Linked DNA regions of Pigmentiphaga aceris. The protein of the gene in region 1 interacts with the protein of each later gene in a pairwise test. Links are inferred from orthologs where the notes say so. Each region holds a gene or a part of one and is shown on either strand. Other genes may lie near its edges. The genes, in order: odhB and lpdA.

The links.
Region 2: the proteins of odhB (region 1) and lpdA interact in binary tests that used the Escherichia coli proteins (3 or more experiments, as listed by UniProt). The link is inferred for Pigmentiphaga aceris from one-to-one orthologs.

The regions. Positions count from the first base shown.
Region 1 is NZ_CP043046.1:2,348,888-2,360,646, forward strand. The notes cover bases 5,576-8,361. They hold odhB (2-oxoglutarate dehydrogenase complex dihydrolipoyllysine-residue succinyltransferase), read left to right. Parts: upstream 5,576-6,249; coding sequence 6,250-7,473; downstream 7,474-8,361. Other genes in these bases: FXN63_RS10095 (2-oxoglutarate dehydrogenase E1 component), read left to right, coding at 5,576-6,133; lpdA (dihydrolipoyl dehydrogenase), read left to right, coding at 7,489-8,361. Also shown: FXN63_RS10075 (nitroreductase family protein), read left to right, coding at 1-503; FXN63_RS10080 (LysR family transcriptional regulator), read left to right, coding at 551-1,444; FXN63_RS10085 (hypothetical protein), read right to left, coding at 1,441-2,346; FXN63_RS10090 (YceI family protein), read left to right, coding at 2,468-3,043; more of FXN63_RS10095, read left to right, coding at 3,269-5,575; more of lpdA, read left to right, coding at 8,362-8,916; cell division protein ZapE, read left to right, coding at 9,109-10,200; FXN63_RS10115 (TonB-dependent siderophore receptor), read left to right, coding at 10,485-11,759. UniProt on the Escherichia coli protein: E2 component of the 2-oxoglutarate dehydrogenase (OGDH) complex which catalyzes the second step in the conversion of 2-oxoglutarate to succinyl-CoA and CO(2).
Region 2 is NZ_CP043046.1:1,979,526-1,991,360, reverse strand. What follows is about bases 1-2,862. They hold lpdA (dihydrolipoyl dehydrogenase), read right to left. Parts: upstream 2,396-2,862; coding sequence 605-2,395; downstream 1-604. Other genes in these bases: aceF (dihydrolipoyllysine-residue acetyltransferase), read right to left, coding at 2,412-2,862; folC (bifunctional tetrahydrofolate synthase/dihydrofolate synthase), read right to left, coding at 1-414. Outside these bases: more of aceF, read right to left, coding at 2,863-4,100; aceE (pyruvate dehydrogenase (acetyl-transferring), homodimeric type), read right to left, coding at 4,204-6,915; FXN63_RS08340 (PAS domain S-box protein), read left to right, coding at 7,219-9,594; FXN63_RS08335 (response regulator transcription factor), read left to right, coding at 9,591-10,211; bifunctional methylenetetrahydrofolate dehydrogenase/methenyltetrahydrofolate cyclohydrolase FolD, read left to right, coding at 10,392-11,252; FXN63_RS08325 (M3 family metallopeptidase), read left to right, coding at 11,346-11,835. UniProt on the Escherichia coli protein: Lipoamide dehydrogenase is a component of the glycine cleavage system as well as of the alpha-ketoacid dehydrogenase complexes.

The DNA.
Region 1 (11,759 bases):
CACCCACCGCATTTAATCTGCAAAACTGGCGCTTCATCGCCGTGCGCACCCCCGAAGCCAAGGCGCGGCTGCGCGCCTTCGCATGGGATCAAGAGAAGGTCACCGCAGCGGCAGTCACCTTCATCATCTGCGGTCAGTTGGCAGATGCCCAGACCTTGCCCGCCCGCCTGGCTCCTGCCGTAGACGTTGGCATCATGCCTGCTCAGATGGTCGACGGCTGGGTGGCCGGTGCGTCTGGTCTGTACGACGGCCAGCCCTGGCGTCAGCGCGATGAGGCCGTGCGTTCGGCAGCATTCGGCGCAACCACGCTTTTCTATGCCGCCCACGCCATGGGCTTGGGCGCTGGGCCGATGATCGGTTTCGACGATGCTGCCGTCGCCCGTGAGTTCGGTTTGGCTGCCGACGAAATACCGGTGCTGCTGGTGGCCGTGGGCTACGGCAAGCCGGATAATTGGCCGCAGAAGCCTCGCCGCCCGCTGCAGGAAGTGTTGAGCTTCGTGTAGCCCGGCCGGCAGGGCAGGGGTAGAGGCTCTACAGGAAAAGCAAAAGCATGGACCGCATCGACGCACTGCGCTTGCTGCTGGATATCGCTGACGCGGGAAGTTTCTCCCGCGTGGCAAGACAACGTGCCATGGCAACGTCCACCGTCGCGCTGGCCGTCAGTCAGCTGGAAGACGAATTCGGCGCACGCTTGATGACTCGATCAACGCGCAAACTTGTCTTCACGCACGAAGGCGAAACGCTGCTGGCGGACGCGCGTCGCATTGTTGCCGAGTGGGATGCGGCCTTGAACGGTTTCCGTGAAGACGGCCCGCTGGCCGGGCCGATCAGAATCACCGCCACGAATGATTTCGGGCGCACACATCTTCGTCCCTTGCTGGACGCGTTTCAGACGCGTCACCCTGGCATCCACATTACCTTGCTGCTTGGCGACAACGCGCTCGACCTGATTGAACATCACATCGATCTGGCGATTCGTAGCGGGCCGCTGCCAGATTCCACGCTACGAGCGCGCTTGCTTGTGAAGGGACACCGCTTGGTGTGTGCGTCTCCGGCATACTGGGACAGGGCAGGGCGGCCCAAGCATCCGCAAGATTTGATGCGGCACAACTGCATCATTCTGGCGCGTCCGGGTGCTCCGCTTGCACCGTGGCCTTTTCGCGAAGCAAACAAGTCGTTCAGCGTAAAAGTGCGTGGCGATCGTGAGACCAGCGAAGGTGACCTGTTGCGCCAATGGGCGCTGGAAGGTCACGGCGTGATCCTCAAGAACCAATGGGACATCCGGCAAGATCTTGATGCCGGACGACTGGAAACCGTGCTGGACGAATTTTCTGCCGGTCAGGTCGATTTGTTCGCCGTGTATACCAATGGTCCGACCAGCCGTCGCCTGGCTGCGCTGGTGGATTTTCTTGTCAGTGCGCTGGACGCGCCGCAGCCAGCCTAGGCAACCGGGTTGGGGATGTCGGTGCGGCTGGTGCAGGCGTTCACCCCAAAAAACGCGTCGTGCATCTTGAAGGGATGGGCGTAGCTGGCCGGGTCGATCAACGCGCGCTTCAGTGCGTCGACAGTCGCGGCACCGCTGGCATCAACCAGGAAGCGTACGTAGTCCGACTGCGGCAGCAAACTGCACAACCAGTGCAGCAGCAGAAAGCGATGCACGTTGTCGTCGTCCGTATCGATGCTTGGCTTGGCGAAGCGGTAAACCGCTTCACCCAGCGACTGTTCCAGACGCGCTGCGATCGTGCGCATGCGATTGCGCCAGGCATTGAACTGACGCGTGTTGGCTTCCAGATCGCCTTGGTATTCCCAGGCCGGCGCGGGTACGAACTCGATCATGGCGGTCGGCGGGGGTAGGGCGGGCAGACTGTTCAGCGTCCAGGGCACACCGTGGTCGTCCAGCCCGGTGAAGCGCACGCTGGCTGGAATGGCATTGATGGTCGTTCCCATGAAGCTCATCAAGGCTGCTGGCACTGCGCCTGTGCGGTTCAAGAAATTCAGCAGGGCAGACGCCGGTACGCACAAGGGGCTGTTCGGTTCCATGTTGTCGTAGAACCGGGTCTTGTCTGACGCGGGAAGCTCGGCATACAGCGTCTGGCTGTCGGCCCTGGCGCGGGTCGATGCAGTTTCAGCAGATTGGCCCAGGTGACGGTAGAGCACGCTCAGGGTGCGAACTGGGTCCATGAAAACTTCGCGCTGACCGGCTGGCGGCTCCAGCAACCAGATGCTGCTGGGTTCGTAGGGAAGCCAGTCAGCAATGCCGTGCGCAAATCCGTCGATGATCCCCATCAGTTGTGGACTCAGTCCGCTCACCGGTTGGGTGCGCAACAAGGCTGTCATATCAAGCACCGCGATGTCCTCCTGATGGGTCGAAACAAAATGTTCAGTTCTGCTGATTGTGTAGCGACGCATGACGCATCGCCGTTCAGCATCGATAATGAATGCTGACTACCAACTGAATGGAGTATCGATGAAGCAGTTTCTGATTGCACTAGCGTTCCTGTCGCCGGCAGGCGTTGCCTTGGCTGCACCCGTTCACTACGACATCGATCCCGATCATACCTACCCAAGCTTTGCCGCCGATCACATGGGCGGTCTGTCTACCTGGCGCGGCAAGTTCACCAAGACCGCCGGCACGATCATGCTTGATCGGGCAGCCAAGACCGGTTCGGTCGACATTACCGTAGATACAACGTCGATCGACTTCGGTCACGCAGAGATGAACAAGCACGCGAAGGCTGCCGACATGTTCAATGTTGCCAAATTCCCCACGGCAACCTATCGCGGCAAGATCACCGAGTTCAAGGGTGATGTTCCCAGCAAAGTGGAAGGCGACTTCACGCTGATGGGCGTGACCAAACCCCTTGTATTGACGATAAATAGCTTCAAATGCATGGAAAACCCGATGACGAAGGCACCTACTTGCGGTGCTGATGCCACCGGCAATTTCAACCGTGGCGATTTTGGTTTGAACTTTGCGTTGAACATGGGGTTCAAACCCGAGGTCGCGCTCAACATCCAGATCGAAGCGACGCAGAAAAAATAGGGTAATTCCTGTCGTTTCGCGTATAAAAAGGCCCGACGTCTACATGCGATAGCCCTTGGTCGGTGCTATCCTTGTCGGCGTTTTAGACGCCTGGCCAAAAACACTGGCTTTATAAGTCACGCCGCCTTCTGCAACACCTGCGATCCGCTATCCGGCTAAGCCGTGCCGCGGAAGGTCCATCCTGCATCTACCGGGTGAAACACCCGTCACGGTGAAGCGCAATTCATGACACATGCTCTAGATCCTTCCTCATACCTTTTCGGAAGTAATGCGCCCTACGTAGAAGAACTCTACGACGCGTATCTCGACAATCCTGGTTCGGTGCCCGACAACTGGCGCGCCTACTTCGATCAGCTTCAGCATTCCCCCGCCGTTGACGGCAACGAGTCGACCCGTGACCAGGCCCACGCGCCCGTCATCGAATCGTTTGTTCAACGCGCTCGCGCCAATACCCTCCTGACCCGTCCCGCCGCTGAAACCGATCTGTCGGTTGCCAGCCAGCAGGTGCACGTGCAGTCGATCATTGCCGCCTACCGTTTCCTCGGTAGCCGCTGGGCGGTGCTCGACCCCTTGCAACGTCAGGAACGTCCGATGTTGCCGGAACTGGAGCCGTCGTTCTACGGCCTGACCGAAGCCGACATGGACAAGGTTTTCTCGGCAACGAACACCTACTTCACCACCGCCGAGCACATGACGCTGCGCGACATGGTGAAGGCGTTGCGCCAGACCTACTGTGCCTCTATCGGCGCAGAGTTCATGCACATCTCCGATCCGTCGGTGAAGCGCTGGATCCAGCAACGTCTGGAAAGCACGCTGGCCACCCCGGCCTTCGATGCAGACAAGAAAAAGCACATTCTCGGCCGCGTGACCGCAGCCGAAGGCCTTGAGCGTTACTTGCACACCAAGTACGTCGGCCAGAAGCGTTTCTCGCTGGAAGGCGGCGAAAGCTTCATCGCGTCCATGGACGCCCTGATCCAGCACGCCGGTACGCGTGGCGTGCAGGAAGTCATCATCGGCATGGCTCACCGTGGCCGTCTGAACGTGCTGGTGAACACCCTGGGCAAGATGCCCAAGGACCTGTTTGCAGAATTCGAAGGCAAGTACGACGAAACGCTGGCCGCTGGTGACGTGAAGTACCACAAAGGCTTCTCCAGCGACGTGTCGACCCCGGGAGGCCCGGTCCACCTGTCGCTCGCGTTCAACCCGTCTCACCTGGAAATCGTGAACCCGGTGGTCGAGGGCAGCGTGAAGGCACGTCAGGAACGTCGCGGCGACGCCGTCGGCGCACAAGTGCTGCCGGTGCAAGTGCACGGTGACGCGGCCTTCGCAGGCCAGGGCGTCGTGATGGAAACGCTGAACCTGGCACAGACCCGCGGCTACGGCACGGGCGGCACGGTTCACATCGTCATCAACAACCAGATCGGTTTCACCACTTCCGATCCGCGCGATTCGCGTTCGACGCTGTATTGCTCGGACGTGGTCAAGATGATCGAAGCGCCTGTGTTCCACGTGAACGGCGACGATCCGGAAGCCGTGGTGCTGGCAACAGAACTGGCGCTCGACTTCCGTCAGGAATTCCGCAAGGACGTGGTTGTGGACATCGTCTGCTTCCGCAAGCTGGGCCACAACGAGCAAGACACCCCCGCACTGACCCAGCCGCTGATGTACAAGCGCATCGGTCAGCATCCGGGCACGCGCAAGCTGTACGCCGACAAGCTGGCCACGCAAGGCGTGATCGCTGCTGACGGCGGCGACGAGTACGTGAAGGAATACCGCGCGGCAATGGACGAAGGTCGTCACACTGTCGACCCGGTCCTGACCGACTACAAGAGCAAGTTCGCCATCGACTGGTCGCAGTTCCTGAACCGCAAGTGGACCGACGCGGCCGATACCGCGATTCCGCTGGCTGAACTCAAGCGCCTGGGCGAACGCATCACGACCGTGCCGGAAGATTTCAAGCCGCACTCGATCGTTGAAAAAGTGCTGGCCGACCGTCGCAAGATGGCACTCGGCGAAATCAACCTCGACTGGGGCATGGGCGAGCATCTGGCCTTCGCCAGCCTGGTGGCATCGGGCTACCCGATCCGTCTGACCGGTCAGGATTCGGGCCGTGGCACCTTCACCCACCGCCATGCCGTGCTGCACGACCAGAAGCGCGAGCGTTGGGATGATGGCGTGTATATCCCGCTGCAGAACATCTCCGAAGGTCAGGCACCGTTCGTGGTGATCGACTCGGTGCTGTCGGAAGAAGCCGTGATGGGCTTCGAGTACGGTTACTCGGCCGCTGATCCGAACACCCTGGTCATCTGGGAAGCCCAGTTCGGCGACTTCGCCAACGGTGCCCAGGTCGTGATCGACCAGTTCATCAGCTCGGGCGAAGCCAAGTGGGGCCGTCAGTCCGGCCTGACCTTGATGCTGCCGCACGGCTACGAAGGCCAAGGCCCGGAGCACTCGTCGGCACGTATCGAGCGCTTCCTGCAGCTGTGCGCCGACAACAACATGCAAGTGGTCCAGCCGACCAATGCCGCGCAGATCTTCCACCTGATCCGCCGTCAGATGATCCGCCCGTTCCGCAAGCCGCTGGTGATCTTCACGCCGAAGTCGCTGCTGCGTGCCAAGGACGCTGGTTCGCCGCTGTCCGAACTGGCCAACGGCCACTTCCAGACCGTCATCGGCGAAACCGACGACACGATCGCCGCGGACCGCGTCAAGCGCGTGCTGCTGTGCTCGGGCAAGGTGTACTACGACATCGTCAACTCGCGTCGTGAACGCGCCATCGACGACGTCGCGGTCATCCGCCTCGAACAGATGTACCCGTTCCCGCACAAGGCCATCGCCACCGAGCTGAAGAAGTATCCGAAGCTGGCGGAAGTGGTCTGGGTGCAGGACGAGCCGCAGAATCAGGGCCCCTGGTTCTACGTGCAGCATCACCTGCTCGAAAACATGGCAGATGGTCAGAAGCTTGCATACGCCGGACGCGCAGCGTCGGCGTCGCCGGCAGTCGGCTACATGTCGAAGCACCAAGAGCAGCAGAAGGCCTTGCTTGAAGCAGCCTTCGGCCGCCTCAAGGGCTTTGTGCTCACCAAGTAATGACGCCTGCATCGTCCCGCCTGGTCCATTGACTGGCGGACGATGCCCCGGAAGGGCCGGTTTGCAAGCATTGCGCCGGCCCCGTCTCGATTGAATATCTCGCGGAAGAAACAGACATGGCATTGATCGACGTTGTAGTCCCCCAGCTCTCCGAATCCATCGAAGAAGCGACCCTGCTGACCTGGAAGAAGAAGCCGGGCGAAGCCATTGCAATCGACGAAATCCTGATCGAAGTCGAAACCGACAAGGTCGTGCTGGAAGTGCCGGCACCGGCCGCTGGCGTGCTGTCGGAAATCGTTCAAGGTGACGGCGCAACCGTGACCTCGGGCCAGGTCCTGGCGCGCATCGACACCGCCGCTACCGCAGGCGCTGCTGCTCCGGCCGCCGCCGCACCGGCTCCCGCTGCTGCTGCCCCGGCACCGGCTGCTGCCGCCGCTGCACCCGCACCCGCCACCTCGATCGCCATGCCCGCTGCTGCCAAGCTGCTGGCCGACAAGGGCATCGACCCAGCATCGGTCGACGGCACCGGCAAGGGCGGCCGCATCCTGAAGGGTGACGTGCTGGCCGCTGGTTCCGCACCGGCTCCGGCTGCTGCCAAGGCTGCTGCGCCCTCCGTTGACGCCACGACCCTGGTCGATGGCCGTCCGGAACAGCGCGTGCCGATGACCCGTCTGCGCGCTCGCGTGGCAGAGCGTCTGCTGCAATCGCAAGCCGAAAACGCCATCCTGACCACCTTCAACGAAGTGAACATGAAGGCGGTCATCGACCTGCGCAATTCGTACAAAGACAAGTTCGAAAAAGAACACGGCGTGAAGCTCGGCTTCATGTCCTTCTTCGTCAAGGCCGCCGTTGCTGCCCTGAAGAAGTTCCCGCTGCTGAACGCATCGGTCGACGGCAAGGACATCGTCTACCACGGCTACTTCGACATCGGCATCGCAGTAAGCAGCCCGCGTGGCCTGGTTGTGCCGATCCTGCGCAATGCTGACCAGCTGTCGCTGGCCGGCATCGAAAAGAAGATCGCTGAATTTGGCCAGAAGGCCAAGGAAGGCAAGCTGGGTCTGGATGACCTGACCGGCGGCACCTTCTCGATCTCCAACGGTGGCGTGTTCGGTTCGTTCTTCTCGACCCCGATCATCAACCCGCCGCAATCGGCCATCCTGGGCGTGCACGCCACCAAGGATCGCCCGGTTGTCGAAAACGGCCAGATCGTCATCCGCCCGATCAACTACCTGGCACTGTCGTATGACCACCGCATCATCGACGGCCGCGAAGCCGTCCTGGGCCTGGTCGCAATGAAGGAAGCCCTGGAAGATCCGCAACGTCTGTTGCTCGAGATCTAAGGGGATAAGGACATCATGGCAAAGCAATTTGACGTAGTCGTCATCGGCGCAGGTCCTGGCGGTTATGTAGCCGCGATCCGCGCAGCCCAACTCGGCCAGACGGTCGCCATCGTCGACGCTTGGCAAAATGCCAAGGGCGGCCCGGCACCCGGCGGCACTTGCACCAACGTCGGCTGCATTCCGTCGAAGGCACTGCTGCAATCGTCGGAACACGTCGAGCAGGCACAACACCACTTCGCCGACCACGGTATCTCGGTTGGTGACGTGTCGGTCGATCTGGCCAAGATGGTTGGCCGCAAGGCCACCGTCGTGAAGCAGAACAACGATGGCATCCTGTTCCTGTTCAAAAAGAACAAGATCACCTTCTTCCACGGCCTGGCATCGTTCACGGCACAGGTTGAAGGCGGTTGGGGCATCAAGGTTGACGGCGCAGCACCGGAAGAACTGGTTGCCAAGCACGTCATCGTGGCCACCGGTTCGAACGCACGTGCCCTGCCGGGCGCAGCCTTCGACGAGAAGGTGATCCTGTCGAACGATGGTGCACTGAACCTGTCGGAAGTGCCGAAGCGCCTGGGCGTGATCGGCGCGGGCGTGATCGGTCTGGAGCTCGGCAGCGTGTGGCGTCGTCTGGGCGCGGAAGTGACCATCCTCGAAGCACTACCGGCCTTCCTGGCTGCAGTGGACGAGCAGGTCGCCAAGGAAGCCCAGAAGCAGCTGACCAAGCAAGGTCTGAAGATCAACCTGGGTGTGAAGATCGGCGAGATCAAGCCGTCGGAATCGTCTGTGACGGTGGACTACACCGACGCAGCCGGTGCCGCGCAATCCGCTACCTTCGACCGCCTGATCGTGTCGATCGGCCGCGTGCCGAACACCAACGGTCTGGGCGCTGACACGGTTGGCCTGAAGCTCGACGAACGCGGTTTCATCGCCGTTGACGAAGACAACAAGACCAACCTGCCGAACGTCTGGGCAGTGGGCGACGTGGTTCGTGGCCCGATGCTGGCACACAAGGCCGAAGAAGAAGGCGTGGCGGTTGCCGAGCGTATCGTGGGCCAACACGGCCACGTGAACTTCAACACCGTGCCGTGGGTGATCTACACCAGCCCCGAGATCGCGTGGGTCGGTCAGACCGAACAAGCCCTGAAGGCTTCGGGTCGTGCCTACAAGGCCGGCAACTTCCCGTTCCTGGCCAACGGTCGTGCGCGCGCGCTGGGTGACACCACCGGCTTCGTGAAAGTGCTGGCTGATGCCACCACCGACGAAATCCTGGGCGTGCACATCATCGGCCCGCAAGCATCTGAATTGATCGCAGAAGCCGTGGTCGCGATGGAATTCCGTGCATCGTCGGAAGACATCGGTCGTATCTGCCACGCGCATCCTTCTTTGTCGGAATCGATGAAAGAAGCGGCGCTGGCCGTTGAAAAGCGGTCGCTGAACTTCTAAGCGCCGAAGGCTGCGATCCCGGGGCAGGTACCCGGGCGCGGCTTTTGCAGACCCCGGTGCGTCGCGCCGGGGTCTTTTCAATTCGGCCTTCCTTTTTTCTTGCGTCGTCGATCAGTCGCCATTCAATGACTGGCAGTCGTCGATGACGGCGCATCGCTCGAACTCCTCCCGAGTGCATTCAAAGAGTCGCCCATGAACGTACGCGAGTACTACGAGAACATGCTGGCCGAACGTGGCTTCCAGCAGGACGAGGCCCAGCGTGCCGCCATCGAGCGCTTGCAGCGCTTCTACGAGGAATGGGTTGCCTACCAAGGCCAGCAGAAAAGCCTGATGCGCTTTCTGCGCAGCAAACCCGAATCGCCACGGGGCGTGTACCTGTGGGGCGGGGTAGGGCGCGGCAAGAGCTTCCTGATGGACTCGTTCTACGCCACGGTGCCGATCGATCGCAAGACGCGTGTGCACTTCCACGAATTCATGCGCAGCGTTCATCGTGAACTTGATGAGGTCAAGGGCACGCAAGACCCGCTGGATGAAGTCGCGCGCCGTCTGGCCGAGCGTTATCAACTGGTCTGTTTTGACGAATTCCATGTGTCCGACGTGGCCGACGCCATGATTCTGCACCGCTTGCTGCAGGGCATGTTCCAGCATGGCGTGTCGTTCGTGATGACGTCCAACTACGAACCGTCGCTGCTGTACACCGATGGATTGCACCGTGACCGCATCTTGCCCGCGATTGCGCTGATCAAGGCAAAGATGGATGTGCTGAACGTAGACGCAGGCGTGGACTACCGACGTCGTGCGCTGGAGCAGGTGCAGCTGTATCACACGCCGCTGAATGCCGAAGCAGATGCTGCTTTGCAGACCGCCTTCAACCAGCTTGCCGACACCGCGCCGCAGGAACCGATTCTGCACGTCGAACATCGCGAGATTCACGCGCATGCCTTGGCAGGCAGTGTGGTGTGGTTCGATTTCGCCACCTTGTGCGGTGGCCCGCGTTCACAGAACGATTACCTGGAATTGGCCAGCCGCTTCCAGACCGTGATCTTGTCGGGTGTACCGCGCATGGGGCCGCGCCAGGCGTCTGAAGCACGACGCTTCACCTGGCTGATCGACGTGTTCTATGACCACAAGGTCAAGCTGATCATGTCGGCAGAGTGCGAACCCGAGGAGCTGTACACCGAGGGTGCCCTGGCCAATGAGTTCCACCGAACGGTGTCGCGCATTCTGGAAATGCAATCGCGTGAGTATCTGGACGCGCAGCGCCGCGACGCCACGTCCTTGTGATGTCCATGCAAGATCACTGCGCAGCCGTCTGACCCAAGCGCACTGATCGCTGCCCGTCGCTGGGCTGTTCTACCTGTGCCCAGCGACGATTCGCGTTGGTTTTCACGCCCAACGTCGCTTTCAAGAGACAAAGAGCAACAAAGACCCTGACGACAATCTGACTATTCTTTAGTTCCGTATTGATAGTAATTATCATTGCGGAAATCATTAACGATTAGTTAATGCCTTGTCGATCTGTCTTTGGAGATAGTCTTTTGTTCCCGTCCTCTATCGAGCAAGCACGCATGCCGCTTTCCAGCGGTGCCCGTGCACTTGCCATTGCCCTGTCAGCCTGGGCTGCCGTTGCTGCCGCACCCGCCGCACACGCGCAGACTGCACCCCCGGCAACCACCAACCGCGCAAGCACCTTGCCGGTTGTGACGGTAGAGGACACCGCCGAGACGGCAACCGCGCCTACCGTGGGCTACGTGGTTCGCAACAGCAGCTCTGGCACCAAGACGGACACGCCGATCGTAGAGACCGCACAATCGATCTCCACCGTGACGCGCGACCAGATCCGCGAACAGAACGCACAAAGCCTGAACCAGATGCTGCGCTACACCCCGGGTGTTGCCGTGGAAACGCGTGGCGCAACCGCCACCCGCCTGGACCAGTTCACCGTGCGTGGTTTCAGCGCCAGCTCTTATCTGGATGGCCTGCGCAACCCGGGCAGCCGCGACGCGCTGCCCCAGGTGGACGGCTACCGCCTTGAACGCATCGACGTGCTCAAGGGCCCGTCGTCGGTGATGTACGGCCAGGGTGGCCCCGGCGGTATCGTCAACATGATCAGCAAGCGTCCGACGGAAGACGGCGTGCGCGAAATCCAGTTCGGTCTGGGTAACTACAGCAACCGTTCCTTGGGCTTTGACTACGGCGATCGTCTGGACAAGGAAGGCAAGCTGCTGTTCCGCGTCACCGGCCTGGCCTATGCCGCCGATGGTCAGATCGACCACACCAAAGAACGCCGCTACTTCATCGCCCCGTCGTTCACGTGGAAGGCCACGCCCGACACCACGCTGACCGTGCTGGCCAACTTCCAGCGCGATCCCGACATGGGTTCGTACGGCGCAGTGCCTGGTGTGCGCAGCCTGTACCGCGCGCCCGATGGCTATTACCTGCCGTCGAGCTTCTACGACGGCGATGCCAATTTCGAAAAAAGCGATCGCAAGAACGCATCGATCGGTTATCAGTTCGATCACCGCTTCAACGACACCTTCAGCTTCCACCAAGGCCTGCGCTACCAGAAGGCTGAAGGTATCTACCGCAGCATCTACAGCGGTGGTTACGCCGATGGTGCCCCGAACTATTCGCTGATTCGCCGCTCGGCCATTGCCACCAATGTGGAAATCGATGCATTCACCATCGATCAGAACCTGCAAGCCAAGTTCGCCACCGGCCCGCTGTCGCACACCGCCTTGGTAGGCTTTGACTACCAGCGCACCGAGACCTCGACGCTGTCGGGCAGCGGTGTCAACGGTGGTGCACCGGCGCTGAATGTCTTCCGTCCGAACAACTTCATG
Region 2 (11,835 bases), 370 kb from region 1 along the record:
AATGGCAAGCGTGGTCAGTTCGAAGTAGGTCAGCGACACTTCGCCGCGTGCGGCGTCGACAGCCGCAAACTGTTCGGTCAGTTCTGCGTCAGTAGCGAGTTCGCCGTTGATGCGGGCGCGCTCGTTGAAATCCACCAGGTGCGGCGAGGTGTACAGGCCGACCTTGTAGCCAGACGCCAGCAAAATGGCCTCAAGCATGGAACAGGTCGAGCCCTTCCCGTTCGTGCCGCCGACCACGATCTTCACGGCCTCGATGTTCAATTCCATCCGCGCAGCCACCTCGCGCACACGGTCCAGGCCCATGTCGATGGGACGGGCGTGAATCGACTCCAGGTAGGCAAGCCAGGTGGCCAGCGGGCTGGTAGCGGTCGGGCGGGAATCGGGGGCAGGCACGGCGGGGGTCAGCGAGGTCATGAAACGTGATCGACCGGGGAATGAGCAGGGGCGAAGTATCGCATGGGGAGCACGGGGCATTCCCCGATGTGCTGTGGGGATTTGCGACGGCCGGGGTGCGGGCAAGGGATGGACAATCGCGCACCAAACCCAGAAACAGAAACGCCTGGCATGAGCCAGGCGTTTCACTTACTGCCAAACCGCAGAAGAATTACTTCTTCCGAGCCGGCGGCAAGTCCGTGCAGCTGCCTTCGGCGACTTCAGCCGACAGGCCCACCGATTCACCCAGGGTCGGGTGCGGGTGGATGGTCTTGGCGATGTCTACCGCGTCCGAACCCATCTCGATGGCCAGCACGATTTCGCTCAGCAGGTCGCCAGCATGCGTGCCGACAATACCGCCACCGACGATGCGGTGGGTGGTCTCGTCAAACAGCAGCTTGGTGAAACCTTCGTCGCGGCCGTTGGCGATCGCGCGGCCGGAAGCTGCCCACGGGAACACCGACTTGGTGACCTTCAGGCCTTGCTTCTTGGCTTCGTCTTCGGTCACGCCGACCCATGCCACTTCCGGATCGGTGTAGGCCACCGACGGAATCACACGGGCGTCGAAGTAGGCCTTGTGGCCTGCTGCGGCTTCGGCGGCAACGTGGCCTTCGTGCGTGGCCTTGTGGGCCAGCATCGGTTGGCCAACCACGTCACCAATCGCGAAGATGTGCGGCACGTTGGTACGCATCTGCTTGTCGACGTCGATGAAACCACGGTCGGTGACTGCAACACCGGCTTTCTCGGCACCGATCTTCTTACCGTTGGGCGTGCGGCCCACGGCTTGCAGCACCAGGTCGTAGCGCTGCGGTTCTTTCGGTGCGCCTTCGCCTTCGAAGGTGACGTAAATGCCGTCTTCGCGGGCTTCGATCGCCGTGGTCTTGGTCTTGACCATGATGTTGTCGAAGCGCGGTGCGTTCAACTTCTGCCACACCTTGACCAGGTCACGGTCAGCGCCTTGCATCAGGCCGTCGAGCATTTCGACCACGTCCAGGCGTGCGCCCAGCGCGGAATACACCGTGCCCATTTCCAGGCCGATGATGCCGCCGCCGATGATCAGCATCTTGCCCGGCTGCTGACGCAATTCCAGCGCGCCGGTGGAATCGACGATGCGCGGGTCTTTCGGCGCGAATGGCAGGCTGACGGGCTGGCTGCCAGCAGCGATGATCGCCTGCTTGAACTTCACCACTTGCTTGCCAGCTTCGCCGTCCACTTCCATGTGATACGGATCAACGAAAGCACCGGTGCCTTGCACCACTTTCACCTTGCGCGACTTGGCCATGCCGGCGATGCCGCCGGACAGCTTGGCCACCACGCCGTCCTTGAACGAGCGCAGCTTGTCCAGGTCGATGGTGGGCTCACCGAAGCTCACGCCGTGCGCAGCTTGTGCACGTGCTTCATCGATGATGGCAGCGGTGTGCAGCAAGGCCTTGGACGGGATGCAACCGACGTTCAGGCAGACACCGCCCAGCGCCGGATAACGTTCCACCAAGGCAACGGACAGACCGAGGTCGGCCGCGCGGAAGGCAGCGGCGTAACCGCCAGGGCCGGAGCCCAGCACGACCAAGTCGACTTCAACATCGACCTTGCCGCTGTAGCTGCCTGCGGGCGCAGGTGCGGCGGCCGGTGCCGGTGCCGCAGCCTTGGCAGGCGCAGCAGCGGGAGCAGCCGCAGGCGCTTCGGCCTTGGCAGCAGCCGGTGCAGGCGCAGCGGCTGCCGCTTCACCCGCTTCGATTTCCAGCAGGACCGAGCCTTCGCTGACCTTGTCGCCCAGCTTCACGCGCAGCGCCTTGACCACGCCGCCTTGCGTTGCCGGGATTTCCATCGAGGACTTGTCGGACTCGACGGTCACCAGGCTTTGTTCGGCCTTGATGGTGTCGCCGACCGCGACCAGTATCTCGATGACTTCCACGTCCTGGGAGTCACCGATGTCCGGTACTTTGATTTCGATAACGTTGCTCATCGCAGCTCCTTGGCGCTTACAGCAGCACGCGGCGGAAGTCCGCCAGCACGGCGCCCAGGTAGGCGTTGAAGCGTGCGGCCGATGCGCCGTCGATCACGCGGTGGTCGTAGGACAGCGACATCGGCAGCATCAGGCGCGGCTGGAAGGCCTTGCCATCCCACACCGGCTGCATCGCCGAACGGCTCAGGCCGAGGATCGCGACTTCCGGCGCATTCACGATGGGGGTGAAGTTCGTGCCACCAATGCCACCCAGCGACGAGATCGAGAAGCATCCGCCCTGCATTTCGGCCGGCGACAGTTTGCCGTCACGGGCCTTCTTGGCCAGTTCGCTGGATTCCTTGGCGAGTTCGAACACGCCCTTCTTGTCGGCGTCGCGGATCACCGGCACAACCAGCCCGTTGGGCGTATCGGCCGCAAAGCCGATGTGGAAGTACTTCTTGTAGACCAGGTTGTCGCCGTCCAGCGAAGCGTTGAACTCGGGGAACTTCTTCAAGGCAGCAACCACGGCCTTGATGACGAAGGCGAGCATCGTGACTTTGACGCCAGCCTTCTCGTTTTCCTTGTTCAGCGCGACGCGCAGGGCTTCCAGCTCGGTGATGTCGGCTTCGTCATTGTTCGTGACGTGGGGGATCATCACCCAGTTGCGGTGCAGGTTGGCACCGGAAATCTTCTTGATGCGCGACAGCGGCTTGGCTTCGATTTCACCGAACTTGGTGAAATCAACCTTCGGCCAGGGCAACAGACCCAGCGCGGCACCACCGTCACCCGACGCGGCCGCAGCAGCAGCCGGTTGGGCAGCGGTTGCTACCGCTTGCTTCACGAATGCACGGACGTCGTCCGGTGTGATGCGGCCCTTGTCACCGGTACCGGTCACACGACGCAGATCAACGCCCAGTTCACGTGCGAACTTGCGCACGGAAGGCGATGCATGCGGCTTCGGTGCCGACGGGTCTTCCACGGCTTGCACCGGCGGCGTGCGGACGACCGCAGGCGTGCTGGGGGCGGCCGGTGCAGGTGCCGGTGCAGCAGCAGCGGCGGCAGGTGCCGGGGCCGCAGCAGCGGGGGCAGGCGCAGCGGCAGCAGCAGCGCCAGCGCTGGCTTCCAGCTCAACCAGTTGCGAACCCTGCTTGACCTTGTCGCCAACTTTCACCAGCAGCTTGGTGACCTTGCCAGCTTGCGACGACGGGATTTCCATCGACGACTTGTCGGACTCGACGGTCACCAGGCTTTGCTCAGCCTTCACTTCGTCGCCAACGTTGACCAGCAGCTCGATCACTTCGACTTCGGCGAAGTCGCCGATGTCCGGCACGCTGATGGTCACAGGGCCACTGGGGGCAGCGGCAGGCGCGGGTGCGGCAACCGGAGCGGCCGCAGCAGGTGCGGGTGCAGGTGCCGGCGCAGCAGCAGCCTGCGCAGGAGCCGCTGCCGGTGCAGGCGCGGCTGCCGGTGCGGCAGCAGCTGCAGCACCCGGCTCGATCGACACCAGCACGGTGCCTTGCTTGACCTTGTCGCCCAGCTTGACAGCGATAGCCGTCACGACACCCGCTTCGGATGCCGGAATTTCCATTGAGGACTTGTCCGATTCGACCGTCACCAGGCTTTGCTCAGCCGCCACGGTGTCGCCAACCTTGACCAGCACTTCGATCACTTCCACTTCGCTGAAGTCGCCGATGTCCGGCACCTTCAATTCGATCACGTTGCTCATTCTTGTGTCTCCAGCGATGCCAGCGCTTTCTGCGCCAGCTCGAACACACACCCGCCGAGGCCATCAGGCCCACGGCGGGTGTCCGGGTCATTTCATCGATGCATTACGCGTAATGCGGGTTGGCTTTGTCAGCGTCGATGCCGTATTTCTTGATCGCCTCGGCAACCGTCTTCATCGGGATCGTGCCTTCGTCGGCCAGCGACTTCAGGGCAGCAACCACGACGAAACGACGATCCACTTCGAAGTGCTCACGCAGCTTCGCGCGGAAGTCCGAACGACCGTAGCCGTCGGTGCCCAGCACGCGATAACCGCGATTGCGCGGCATGAACGGACGGATCTGGTCGGCGAACAACTTCATGTAGTCGGTCGACGCAATCACCGGACCTTCGTGCTTGGCCAGTTGTTCCGTCACGAACGGCACCTTGGCCGTGTCGGTGGGGTTCAGCAGGTTGAAGCGGTCAGCGTCCAGACCATCACGGCGCAACTCGGTGAAACTGGTCACGCTCCAGACGTCGGCAGCGATGTCCCAGTCTTCTTGCAGCATGTCCTGAGCAGCCATCACTTCACGCAGGATGGTGCCCGAACCCAGCAACTGAACGCGATGCTTGCCGCCAGCAGCTTCCTTCAGCATGTACATGCCGCGGTTGATGCCTTCGATGTCGGCTTCGCGCAGACCCGGATGCGCGTAGTTCTCGTTCATCACGGTGATGTAGTAGAAGACGTTTTCCTGGTCTTCCACCATGCGCTTCATGCCGCGCTGGATGATCACGGCGAGTTCATGCGCGAACGTCGGGTCGTAAGACACGCAGTTCGGGATTGTCGACGAGAACACATGGCTGTGGCCGTCTTCGTGCTGCAGACCTTCGCCGTTCAGCGTGGTCCGGCCAGCGGTGCCGCCCAGCAGGAAGCCGCGTGCCTGCATGTCGCCCGCTGCCCAGGCCAGGTCGCCCACGCGCTGGAACCCGAACATCGAGTAGTAGATGTAGAACGGGATCATGATGCGGTTGTTCGACGAGTACGACGTCGCCGCAGCAATCCACGAGCTGAATGCGCCCGCTTCGTTGATGCCCTCTTCCAGAATCTGACCGTCCTTGGCCTCGCGGTAGTACATCACCTGGGCCTTGTCGACCGGCACGTACTTCTGGCCTTCCGGTGCATAGATACCGATCTGGCGGAACATGCCTTCCATACCGAAGGTGCGCGACTCGTCGGGTACGATCGGCACGACACGCGGGCCCAGCGTCTTGTCACGCAGCAGCTGCGTGAGAATGCGCACGAAGGCTTGCGTGGTCGAGATTTCGCGGCCTTCGGTCGTCGGCTCCAGCACGGCCTTGAAGGTGTCCAGCGCGGGGGCAGTCAGCTTCTCTTCGGCAACCGTGCGGCGCGACGGCAGGAACCCACCCAGCGCCTTGCGACGCTCGTGCAGGTACTGCATTTCCGGCGTGTCGTCGGCCGGCTTGAAGAACGGCAGCGCTTCGAGCTGATCGTCCGGCACCGGGATGTTGAAGCGGTTGCGGAATTCGCGGATCGTGTCGATGTCCAGCTTCTTCTGCTGGTGGGTCGGGTTCAGCGACTCACCGGCGCGGCCCATGCCGTAGCCCTTGACGGTCTTGACCAGAATCACGGTCGGACGGCCAACGGTCTTGTCGGCAGCGGCGAAGGCGGCGTACACCTTGTGCGGATCGTGGCCGCCACGGTTCAGACGCCAGACGTCTTCGTCGCTCATGCGGCTGACCATTTCCAGCAGCTTCGGGTGCTTGCCGAAGAAGTTCTCGCGCACGAACTTGCCGTCATTGGCCTTGTACGTCTGGTACTCGCCGTCGACGGTGTCTTCCATGATCTTGCGAAGAATGCCTTCCTTGTCCTTGGCAAGCAGCGGGTCCCAGTAACCACCCCAGATCAGCTTGATGACGTTCCAGCCGCTACCGCGGAACTCGCCTTCCAGTTCCTGGATGATCTTGCCGTTGCCGCGCACCGGGCCGTCCAGACGCTGCAGGTTGCAGTTGATCACGAACACCAGGTTGTCGAGCTTCTCGCGCGAGGCCAGGCTGATTGCGCCCAGCGATTCCGGCTCGTCCATTTCGCCGTCGCCGCAGAAGACCCAGACCTTGCGGTTGCTGGTGTCGGCAATGCCGCGGGCGTGCAGGTACTTCAGGAAACGCGCCTGATAGATCGCCATCAGCGGGCCCAGGCCCATCGAGACGGTCGGGAACTGCCAGAACTCGGGCATCAGCTTCGGATGCGGGTAGGACGACAGGCCCTTGCCATCGACTTCCTGACGGAAGTTCAGCAACTGGTCTTCCGACAGACGGCCTTCCAGGTAGGCGCGACCGTAGATGCCGGGCGACGAGTGACCTTGGAAGTACACCAGGTCACCGCCACGGCCTTCGCGGTCAGCGTGCCAGAAGTGGTTCTGACCAATGCCGATCATGTTCGCGAGCGACGCGAACGAGGCAATGTGGCCGCCCAGATCGCCGCCATCGGGCGGGTTGAGCTTGTTGGCCTTGACCACCATGGCCATGGCGTTCCAGCGAACGTACGAACGGATGCGCTCTTCGATTTCGAGGTTGCCCGGATGCGGGGTCTCGAGATGCGGCGGGATCGTGTTGACGTAGGCGGTATTGGGGGAATACGGAATATGTGCGCCGGAGCGACGAGCCTGGTCGATCAAGCGTTCAAGCAGGTAGTGCGCGCGCTCGGGACCTTCGCGGTCGAGCACGGCCTCCAAGGCATCAAGCCACTCTTGCGTCTCTAGAGTGTCGTCGTCGTTAGCCGCCGACGAAGCGTCGGCACCGGGGTGAGGAAGAGCAGACATTAATGTCTCCTGTGGCTCTGAATCTTTTTCGTCCGCCAGATGCACGGTGCGAATCTCGGTGCGTCGTCGTGCGACGCAAGGGACCCTTGCGGGGCCCTCTTTGTATCATTGCCGGGCGCATAAAGCTGCCCGGACGATCCCGGCTCGGATTCTAAAAGCGTCGAAAGGCAGCCGCAATATAAATTTCGCGTTGCGATACGTTTTTTCGTAATGTGAAATATTGCAGATCATGGCATGATCCGCGTTAATCCATGCCCTGCCAGCCCCCTGTCGGCCGGGTGATTGTGCGTAAACTTAGCGCCCATGTCTCACGTCAGCCCGCCGAATATTCCGGCCCCCTTCCGCGAACAAGTAAACCTTCGCCGCCGCAACTGGTACTGGCTGACGCCAGCCATCGCGCTTGGCTTGTTCGTCTGTGTCATGGGTTCCATCCTGTGGTGGCTCGACGCCCGCGATGACGCCCAACGCTACGGCACCCTGGTCCGCGATGTGGACTGGGCGCAGCAGTCGGTCCGGCTGCGCATGCTGGCAGCACGCGATCGCCTGGGTGGCCTGGCCCGCGAAGGCACGCGCGCCACCATGACCGAAAACCGGTTTGTCGATGAAGCCCGTGCGCTGCTGGGTGAACACCCGGAAATCGTCCAGCTGGCCTGGCTGGATGAAAACCAGCTGACGCGCTGGTCGGAAACGTCCACGCGTCGTGGCGTCAGGTCATCGCATTTCGAAGCTCCCGGCCAGCGCGAAGACGACGCGGCCAAGGCCTTCGATACCGCCCGCGACAGTCGTCGGGGCGCGTATTCGGTGCCCTACCGCGGGCTCGACGGCGACATGTATTTCGATCTGCACATCCCCGTGACCCAGAACAATCGTTTCCTGGGCACGGTTGCAGCGGTGTATTCCGTGGATGAAATCCTGCAGCAACTGGTGCCGCAGGAAACCGCGCGACGCTACCGCGTGTCCTTGTTCGATGACGCTGGCCGTCAGCTCTCCACGCCCTCGCCGCGCACGGCGGGCGATGCGCGCCACGTCTACGAACTGCCGATCGATCCGCCAGGCAATGGCATGATCGTGCGTGCTTACGCGTACCGCACGCAGACGGAAACCTCGCAGACCATGCTGGTCTGGGTGGTGGTGTCGCTGTCGGCAGTGATTCTGTGGAGCCTGCTGGCGCTATGGCGTCACACGCGCTTCCGTTCGCAGGCCGAAGAAGCCCTGATCGCCGAGACATCGTTCCGTCGCGCGATGGAAAACTCCATGCTGACCGGCATGCGTGTGATCGACATGGAAGGCAAGATCACCTATGTGAACCCGGCCTTCTGTCGCATGATCGGCTGGGATGAGTCCGACCTGCTGGGCCGCAGCCCGCCGTATCCCTACTGGCCGCCCGACCAGCACGACATCCAGAAACGCCTGATGGACATTCTGCTGTCTGGCAGCACGCCTACCAGCGGTCTGGAAATGGACGCGCAACGCCGCGATGGATCGCGCTTCACCGCACGCCTGTATGTATCGCCCCTGCTGGATCAGCGTGGTGTGCAGACCGGCTGGATGACGTCGATGACCGACATCACGGAACCCAAGCGGGTCCGTGAAGCGCTGGCTGCCGCCCACGAGCGTTTCATGACAGTGTTGGAAGGCCTGGACGATGCCATCTCGGTAACGGCAGACACTCCGCAAGGCTCGGAACTGCTGTTTGCGAACCGCACCTATCGGCGTGTGTTCAGTTCACAGGCCACCGGCCACGATGAATTGTCGGCGGGTCGTCGCGGTCGTTTCACCGATGAAGCCGTGGAGGTGTACTCGGCTTCGGTACAGCGCTGGTTCGAAGTTCGCCACCGCACCTTGCAATGGGTGGACAGCCGTCGCGTGCGCATGCAGGTGGCGCGTGACATCACCGAGCGTCGCGCGTCGGAGGAAGCATCGATTGCGCAGCAGGAAAAGATTCAACTGACCAGCCGCCTGATCACCATGGGTGAAATGGCCTCGTCCTTGGCGCACGAGCTGAATCAGCCGCTGACGGCGATCGCCAACTACAGCATGGGGGTGGTTGCCCGCGTGCGGGCAGGCATGACCGACCCGGCGCAGTTGCTGCCCGCGCTGGAAAAGACCACCGCGCAGGCCGAACGTGCCGGCATGATCATTCGTCGCATTCGTGAATTCGTGAAACGCAGCGAGCCCAAGCGCCAGCGGGTGACGATCCCCGCGATTGTCGACAACGCGGTAGGCTTTGCCGAAATCGATGCACGAAAACGCAGCATCGGCATCATCAAACGCATTCCCGAATGGCTGCCCGATGTACAGGCCGACCCGATTCTTATCGAGCAAGTCCTGCTCAACCTGCTAAAAAATGGCCTTGAAGCCATGCAGGATTCGGCCAAACGCGAGCTGACCGTGATGGCCAGCCTGCGTCAGGATCACGTGGAAGTTGCCGTGATCGACGCGGGCCATGGACTGGGTGATATCGACCCATCGAGACTGTTCGAACCGTTCTTCAGCACCAAACCCGAAGGCATGGGCATGGGGCTGAATATCTGTCGCACCATCATCGAATTCCATCACGGCCGGCTTTGGGCCGAAGCCAATCCGACCGGCGGAACGATCTTCCGCTTCACCCTTCCTTGGATCGCACCGGTACATCCCCCGGCATCGACCCCGCCCACCCAGGAGCAAACGGTATGAGTGTCCCCCCGCAGAACAGCACGGTTTTCATTGTCGACGACGACGAGGCCGTACGCGATTCGCTGCGTTGGCTGCTCGAAGCCAACGGTTATCGCGTTCGCAGCTACGAAAGTGCGGAGCGGTTCCTGTCCGACTACGACCCGAACCTGGTCGGCGTGCTGATCGTCGACGTGCGTATGCCCGGTATGAGCGGGCTTGAGTTGCAGGAACACCTGATCGCCCGTCGTTCGTCGCTGCCGATCGTGTTCATCACCGGCCACGGCGACGTGCCGATGGCGGTGTCGACGATGAAGAAAGGTGCAGTCGACTTCCTGGAGAAACCCTTCAACGAAGCCGATCTGCGCCAGATCATCGCCAACATGCTGGAACAAGCCGTCAGCCGCGCTGCGGAAGACGCCACCCGCCGTGGTCACGAAGCCCTGCTGGCACGCCTGACGGTGCGTGAACAGCAAGTGCTGGAACGCATCGTTGCCGGTCGCCTGAACAAGCAGATCGCCGATGACCTGGGCATCAGCATCAAGACGGTGGAAGCGCATCGCGCCAACATCATGGAAAAGCTGCAAGTCACCACCGTGGCCGACCTGATGAAGGTTGCGCTGCACAAGCCCGCCGCCTGAGATGGCGCGGTTCGGATCTGTCGTCACGCAGACGGCCGATCCGAACCGCGCATCCTGGCGACTGCCGGCACCTGGCTGCCCTGGCATTTGACAGCACCGCTCTCATTGCCCCCTTGCACGTCCCCGAATTCGTTCTATCCCTTCAGACCCCACGCACGACCAACGTAGAGCTTGACTGCCATGACTGCCCGCATCATCGACGGAACCCAATTGTCCCGAACCATTCGTGCCGAGGTTGCCGAACGCACCGCTGCGCTTACCGCACGTGGCCATCGGCCCGGCCTGGGGGTGGTGCTGGTGGGTGAAGATCCGGCATCCCAGGTCTACGTGCGCAACAAGGTCAAGGCCTGCGCCGACGCCGGTCTGTATTCCGTGATGGAAACCTACCCGGCCACGATGACGGAAGCCGAGCTGCTGGCCCGCATCGACGACCTGAACAACGCACCTGAAATTCACGGCATTCTGGTGCAGATGCCCCTGCCCCGTCACATCGATCCCAGCAAGGTGATCGAGGCGATCTCGACCAAGAAAGACGTCGATGGCTATTCCACCCTGAGCGCAGGCGAACTGGTTGCCAACCTGCCGGGCTTCCGTCCTTGCACGCCCTATGGCTGCATGAAGCTGATCGAAAGCACCGGCATGGACCTGCGTGGCAAGCACGCGGTCGTGATCGGCCGCAGCAACACTGTCGGCAAGCCGATGGCCCTGCTGCTCTTGCAAGCCAATGCCACCGTCACCATCTGCCATAGTGCGACGCCGGATCTGGCGTATCACACGCGTCAGGCCGACGTGGTGGTCGCTGCCGTCGGACGTCGCAACACGCTGACCGCCGACATGGTCAAGCCGGGCGCGCTGGTGATCGACGTGGGTATCAACCGCGACGAGGCCGGCAAGCTGGCTGGTGACGTGGACTTCGCTGGTGTATCGGAAACCGCAGGCTGGATCAGCCCGGTTCCTGGCGGCGTCGGCCCCATGACCATCGCCATGTTGCTGGTCAATACCGTCGAGGCGGCTGAACGCGCCGCTGACGCTGCGGCCTGATTCTGCATCGATGGGGGCTGTGCACACGCGCAGCAACCATCGATCGCCAGCCGGACGCCGCCCGCCCGACCTGAACTTTTTGTGGATGAGACGATGACCGACGCAAGCCTTGCCGACAATCCCCTGTTTGCTGAACGTGACCTGCAGGCCTTCGACGCAATCCGCCCCGAACACATCGCCCCGGCGATCAATGAACTGATCGCGCGCACCCGTGCAGCGGTCGAACGCGCCGCAGACCCGGCCCTGCCCCCGACCTGGGACAACATCGTCGATGCGCTCGACGACGTCAGCGAGCGCCTGTCGCGCGCCTGGTCTGCCGCTGGCCACCTGAATTCCGTCGTCAATACCCCCGAACTGCGCGAGGCCTACAACGAAAGCCTGCCCGCCGTGTCCGAGTTCTGGACCTGGGTTGGCCTGCATGAAGGCCTGTATCTGCAATACAAGCGTCTGGCTGAATCGGCGGAATACGCCGCCATGTCGCCGACCCGCAAGCGCATTGTCGACCTGGCCCTGCGCGGCTTCCGTCTGAGCGGCGTGGAACTGCCGCCTGCCCAGCGTGAACGCTTTGCCGACATCTCGGCAC